Regions from separate parts of the Micromonospora sp. WMMD736 genome, predicted to be linked through region 1. Evidence: riboswitches for the same ligand, from Rfam matches in the RefSeq annotation. Region 1 holds a riboswitch; the other holds the start of a gene.
What was found. A riboswitch is a leader RNA that binds a small molecule or an ion and turns the genes downstream of it on or off. The one in region 1 is predicted to bind thiamine pyrophosphate.

Region 2: it holds a riboswitch for thiamine pyrophosphate, as region 1 does, so the genes downstream of both, ACN269_RS12775 (ECF transporter S component) here and thiE (thiamine phosphate synthase) in region 1, are expected to answer to the same signal.

Annotation. Positions count from the first base shown of each region.
Region 1 is NZ_JBMHMI010000001.1:3,635,133-3,638,335, forward strand. Features, by position in the region: gene thiS (sulfur carrier protein ThiS) at 1-41, opposite strand, end outside; gene thiO (glycine oxidase ThiO) at 41-1,135, opposite strand; gene thiE (thiamine phosphate synthase) at 1,132-1,755, opposite strand; TPP riboswitch at 1,750-1,859, opposite strand; gene ACN269_RS16030 (ThuA domain-containing protein) at 2,150-3,203, shown strand, end outside.
Region 2 is NZ_JBMHMI010000001.1:2,961,508-2,964,710, reverse strand. Features, by position in the region: gene ACN269_RS12780 (ABC transporter ATP-binding protein) at 1-1,341, opposite strand, end outside; gene ACN269_RS12775 (ECF transporter S component) at 1,445-2,032, opposite strand; TPP riboswitch at 2,110-2,214, opposite strand; gene ACN269_RS12770 (alpha/beta fold hydrolase) at 2,324-3,154, shown strand; gene ACN269_RS12765 (aminoglycoside N(3)-acetyltransferase) at 3,158-3,203, shown strand, end outside.

The DNA of each region.
Region 1 (3,203 bases):
CCGGGCACGGTACGCCCGGCTCCGTTCACCGTCAGCTCCATCACTCCTCCTCGAAACTGCTGCTCGGGCCGGCGAACCGGGCGGCGTCGAAGCCGGTGAGCAGCGGGTCGGGCGTCCCGGTGAGCACCAGGTCGGCGATCGCCTCGGCGGTGACCGGGGTGAGGACGATGCCGTGCCGGTGGTGCCCGGTGGCGGCCAGCACGTCCGGCCGGCCGGGCAGCGGCCCGAGGATCGGGGCGTTGTCCGGGGTACCGGGCCGCAGGCCGGCGACGGCCTCCACCAGGTCGTACTCGGTCAGTTCGGGCAGCAGGTCGATCCCGGCGCGCAGCAGTCGTTGCACCGCGCCGGCGGTGACGGTGGTGTCCGACCGCTCCTCGACGGTCGCGCCGAGCACCACCTCGCCGTCGGCGCGGGGCACCAGGTAGACGTGCTCGCCGTCGGCGTACCCCCGGATCACGTGCCGGAAGCCCGGCGCGACGCCGCCGGGCGCGCGCAGCCGGAGGATCTGGCCCTTCACCGGCCGCACGGGCAGGCCGGTGAGGGCGGCGGCGCCGCAACCGGCCGCGACCACGGTGACCCCGGCGTCCACGTCGGACAGCCGACGGACCGGCCGCGGCACGAGCGTCGCGCCGGCCCGCTGCGCGGCCGTGGCCAGCGCCGGCACCAACAGCCGGGGGTCGACCTGATGGTCGGTGGGCGCGAGCGCGCCGCCGCGCACCCGGGGGGCGAGCGCCGGTTCGCGGTCGCGCAGCTCGCTGGGGCGCAGCGGCGTCACCGGCAGGTCCAGACCCTGTTGGTACGCCCACAGCCGGCGTGCCTCGGCCAGGTCGTCGCCGGTCAGTCCGACCATCAGGGTGCCCTCGGTCCGGTAGCCGATCGGCGTGCCGCTGGCCTCGGTCAGCTCGGCGGCGAACCCGGGCCACCGCGCGGCGGAGGCGACCAGCAGCTCGGTCAGTCGCCGTTCCCCGAAGTACGCCTCGGCGACCGGGGAGAGCATCCCGGCGGCGACGGCCGACGCCCCGGAGCCGGGCGTCGGGTCGTGCACCTCGACGCGCAGCCCACGGGTGGCACAGCGCCACGCGACCGCCAGCCCGACCGGGCCCGCGCCCACCACCGCCACGTCGGCGCGGGTCACACCAGCGCCCGCAGCAGCTCGGTGGTCGCCCGCCCGGGGTCGGCGGCCGAGGAGACCGCCCCGACCACGGCCACCCCGTACGCCCCGGCGGCGCGCAGCGCCGGCACCCGGTCGGCGGTCACTCCCCCGATCGCGATGACCGGCACGTCGACGGCGTCGACGACGTCGCGTACCCCGACGGACCCGATGGGGTCGGGCAGACCGGCCTTGGTGCTGGTGGCGTGGCACGGGCCGACGCCGAGGTAGGTGGCCCCGGCGACGACGGCCGCGACCGCGGATCGCGGCTCGCGGGCGGTGGCGCCCAGCACGCCGGTGGGGCCGAGCACGTGCCGGGCCGCGGCGACCGGCAGGTCGTCGGCGCCGACGTGTCCACCGGCGGCGCCGACCGCCAGCGCCACGTGCAGCCGGTCGTTGACCAGGCACGTCGCCCCGTACGGCGCGCACAGCGCCAGCACCCGCTCAGCCAGGTCGTACGCCTCGCGGTCGGTGGCGGAGTCCTCGACCCGGACCTGCACGACGAGGTCGGCGCGGGCCGCCGCGAGGGCGGCCCGGACCACGGTGAGGGGGTCGCGCCCGGGTCGGGTGTCGGTGATCAGATGCAGTCGTCCAAGGGACGGCACGGCAACGCTCCTCCCTGCGCCGGCATTACCCGGATCAGGTTCGACGGTCGGGGGCTGTCAGCCCCCCTCTCAGCCCGGTACACCGGGCTCCCGTGGGTTACTTGCCTGTCACCGTACGACAGTTCGACCCTCGCTGCCAAGGGCGGGCCATCGGCCCTACGGCACGCATCGATCGGGGTACTTTCTCCGGTCCTGTTCGGAATGTCGCCCGCCGTTGCAGAACCGTTACCCGCCGGCATCTTGCCGGACATCGATGCAGCAGAACTAATTTGTTCAGCGAGTCGACAAAATGCCGGCGTGGACGCCCTGGCACGGCGTCCCCACCGGCTCCATCTGGGACGGTCTTCGGCGAGCCGGCCCCGCGAGCCCTGTCCACCGCGACATTGGAGGCGGCGTGTCCCGTTCTCGTCGTGCCCGTGTACCACTCACCGCTACCCTGTTGTCCCTAGCACTGACGTCGACGGCCCTTCTCGGGTCCCCGGCGCAGGCAGCTCCGACCGGAGCGCAGATCCCCGCGCGAGACGTGCCTGTCGCGGCTCCGCTCACCCAGTCGGTGCCGAAGGCACCGAAGGCCGCAGCGGCCGACCCCTACTCCGTCCTGGTCTTCTCGAAGACCGCCGGCTTCCGCCACGACTCCATCCCCACCGGCATCGCCGCCATCCAGCAACTCGGCGCGGCGAACGGCTTCACGGTGGACACCACAGAGGACGGTGCCGCGTTCAGCGACACCAACCTCGCCAAGTACAAGGCCGTGATCTGGCTCTCCACCACCGGCGACGTGCTCAACGCCGACCAGCAGGCGGCCTTCGAGCGGTACGTGAAGGCCGGCGGCGGTTACGTCGGCATCCACGCCGCCTCGGACACCGAGTACAGCTGGGCCTGGTACGGCGACCTGGTCGGCGCGTACTTCGCCAACCACCCGCAGAACCAGCAGGCCACGGTCAAGGTGGAGGACCACGCCCACCCGTCCACCGCCGAACTGCCGGACCGCTGGTCCCGGTTCGACGAGTGGTACAACTTCCAGACCAACCCGCGGCCGGACGTGCACGTGCTGGCCAGCCTGGACGAGAAGAGCTACACCCCGGGCGCCGGCGCGATGGGCGCCGACCACCCGACGGCGTGGTGCCAGGACTTCGACGGTGGCCGCTCCTGGTACACCGGCGGCGGGCACACCCGTGAGTCGTACGCCGAGCCCGAGTTCCTCAAGCACCTGCTCGGCGGCATCCAGACGGCGGCCGGCGTGGTCGACGCCGACTGCGGCGCGTCGAAGACCTCCAACTTCGAGAAGGTCACGCTGGACAGCAACACCAGCAACCCGATGGAGCTGGACATCGCCCCCGACGGGCGGGTCTTCTACATCGAGCGCGACGGTCGGGTGCAGATCATCAAGCCGGACACCGGCAACACCGTCACCGCCGTCGACCTGGACGTCTTCACCGGCAACGAGG
Region 2 (3,203 bases), 670 kb from region 1:
GACGCCGTGTCCGGCGTCGCGCAGGTCGGCGAAGAGGTCGACCAGCTCGCCCCAGGTGCGCCGGTCCTGGCCGAAGGTGGGTTCGTCGCAGATCAGCACGCGGGGCGCGGTGGCCAGGGCCGTCGCCACGCTGAGGCGTCGCGCCTCCCCACCGGAGAGGGTGTACGGGTTGGCCGCCGCGAGCCGGGTCAGTCGTAACCGTTCGAGCAGCGTGGCCACCGTCTCCGTGACGGCCGCATCGGGTTGACCCGTGCGGCGTGGGCCGAGCGCCAGCTCGTCGAAGACGGTGCCGGTGACGAACTGGTGCTCCGGGTCCTGGAAGACCGACCCGATCCGGCGGGCCAGCACGGGCGCGCGCCAGCGGTGCGGGGGAGTGCGCTGGTGGGTGCCGGCCAACTCGGCCGAGGCGGTGACCCGGCCGGTGCCCGGTTTGAGCAGTCCGCCGAGCAGCAGCGCCAGGGTGGACTTGCCGGCCCCGTTCGGTCCGCGGACGGCGAGGGCCTCTCCGGCGCGTACCGTCAGATCGGTGGGGCCCAGCCGGGACGGCAGGCCGAGCCGGTCGGCGGTGAGCAACACGTCGCCGGCGGCGGTGGTGGCCCGGCGCGGCGCGATGGGGTGACCGGGCACCCAGACGCCCTCGGCGGCGAGGGCGTCGCCGTGCAGGGCGAAGACCGCGTCGGGTGGTCCGTCGGCGCGGACGCCGCCGCCGGGCGCCAGGACGACCACCCGGTCCACCAGCGGCAACGCCTCGGCGACCCGGTGTTCGACGAGGATCAGGGTGGTGTCGGCGTCCAGTGCGCCCGCCACCGCGCCCCGGACCAGGGCGGCTCCGTCCGGGTCGAGGTTGGCGGTGGGCTCGTCGAGCAGCAGCAGGCCGGGCCGCAGCGCCAGCGCGCCGGCCAGGGCGAGGCGTTGCTGTTCGCCGCCGGAGAGGGCGGCCGTGTTGCGTTCCCTGGGGTACGGGAAGCCGACCCGCCGCAGCGCCTCGTCGACGCGCGACCAGATCTCGTCCGTGGGTACGCCCCGGTTCTCCAAGCCGAACGCGACGTCGTCTCCGGTGCGCGCCATGACCAACTGGGTCTGCGGGTCCTGGAAGACGATGCCGACCCGTTCCCGGGCCTTGTGGGCGTCGAGCCCGTCGATCTCGACGGTGCCCTCCTGCTCACCGGAGTCCTCCGGCAGCAGCCCGGCGAGCGCGGCGAGCAGCGTGCTCTTGCCGGCCCCCGAGGGCCCGAGCAGCAGTACCCGCTCCCCGTCCGCCACCCGCAGATCCACCCCGCGCAGCGCCCACGCCCGCCGCCCGGCGTGCCGCCACCCAAACCCTCGCAGCAGTACCCCCACCGCCCCTCCTCCCGGGTCGCCGTCGTCGTTGATCAAGAGGTTCGCGTCAGATCTCCGCCTCGCGGTGACGCCAACCTCTTGATCAACGAGGTAAGGGCAGGTTCTAGACCAGGGCGCGGGTTCGGCCGGACGGGAGGCGGTCCAGGGCGCCGGTGTTGGCCAGGGCGCGGGTGAGGGCCCAGCCGCCGACGCCCGCGATGACCGTGGCGCTGACGATGGTGAGCAGCGCGTACGGGATGCGGTAGTTGACCAGCTCGGTCTCGCTGTTCCAGACGAAGAAGTCGAACAGGGCCGCGCTGAGGCCGGTCAGCGCGCCGGCCAGCACGGCGGTCGGCAGGCGGTACGACCGGTACCGGAAGGCGGCGAACGCCAGCTCGGCCCCGATGCCCTGCACGATGCCCTGCGGGATGACCGTGCCGGCCCACTGGCTGCCCAGCAGCGCGGAGACGACCGCGGCCACGGTCTCGCAGTAGAGTGCCGCGCCCGGCTTGCGGATGACCAGCCCGCCGACCACGGCCGGCATCAGCCACACGCCGTAGATCAGCGTCTGCGCGGGCGGGAAGAAGACGAACGCGCCCTCGGTGGCGCTCCACACCAGGCCCCAGGCCCAGAAGATGACGCCGAAGGCGACCGCGATCACCGAGGCGACCACGATGTCGATCGTGCGCCAACGGTTGGTGGTGTTGTTCATGCTGTGCTCCCAGTTCAGTGGAACGAACCAGGAGAAGACGCACGCCGCGCGTCCGGTGGCACCGGACCCACGGCGCGGCTGGAGGTCGACCGAACTCCCTGCGCTGGCATTACCCAGATCAGGTTCGAGGGTCTGCGGGCGTGCCCGCACTCTCAGCGCTGTGCGCTCCCCTGTCGGATGTGAAGTTGTCTCGCTGACGCTAGCACCGACCAGGGGTAACAGCCCAGCAGGGCGTCGCGCCGGCCCGCGCATCCGGGGCCGGCGCGGCGGCGGCTGGGTAGGCTCACGATCATGCAGGTCGACGCGCGGGGTCTGACGTTCGAGGTACGCACCGGCGGCCCGTCCGACGGCGCCCCCGTGCTGCTGCTGCACGGGTTTCCGCAGCACAGCGGCGAGTGGGACGAGGTGGTGCCGCCGCTGCACGCCGCCGGCCTGCGCACGTACGCGCTGGACCAGCGGGGCTACTCGCCGGGCGCGCGCCCCGCCGAGGTGGCGGCGTACCGCATCCCCGAGCTGGTCGCCGACGCGGTCGCGGTGCTCGACGCGCTCGGTCTCGACGCCGTGCACCTCGTCGGCCACGACTGGGGCGCGGTCGTGGCCTGGGCGGTGGCCGCCGCGCACCCGCAGCGGGTCCGGACGCTGACCGCGGTGTCGGTGCCGCACCCGGCGGCCATGGCACACGCGCTCGCCACCGACGGCCAACAGAAGGCCCGCTCGTCGTACATCGCGCTGTTCCGCAAGCCGGGCAAGGCCGAGAAGGTGCTGTTGGCGTGGCACGCGACGGCGCTGCGCAAGCTGCTGGGCGGAGTGGGCGACGCCGCCCGGGTGAACCGCTACGCCGACCCGATGCGCGAGCCGGGCGCGCTCACCGCCGCCCTGAACTGGTATCGGGCCATGTCCCGCGCCGACCTGGCCGCCGTCGGCCCGGTCGCCGTACCGACCAGTTACGTGTGGAGCGACCGGGACGTCGCGATCGGCCGGACCGCCGCCGAGGCGTGCGCCGCCCACGTCACCGGCGACTACCTCTTCGTACCCCTGACCGGGGTGAGCCACTGGATCCCGGACGCCGCGCCCGCCGCGCTGGCCGAGGCGGTCCTGGCCCGGGCCGCCGGGACGGCCTGAGCCGTGCCGGGCGCCACCGGTGGACCGGGCACCCGCCGGTCGATCGCCG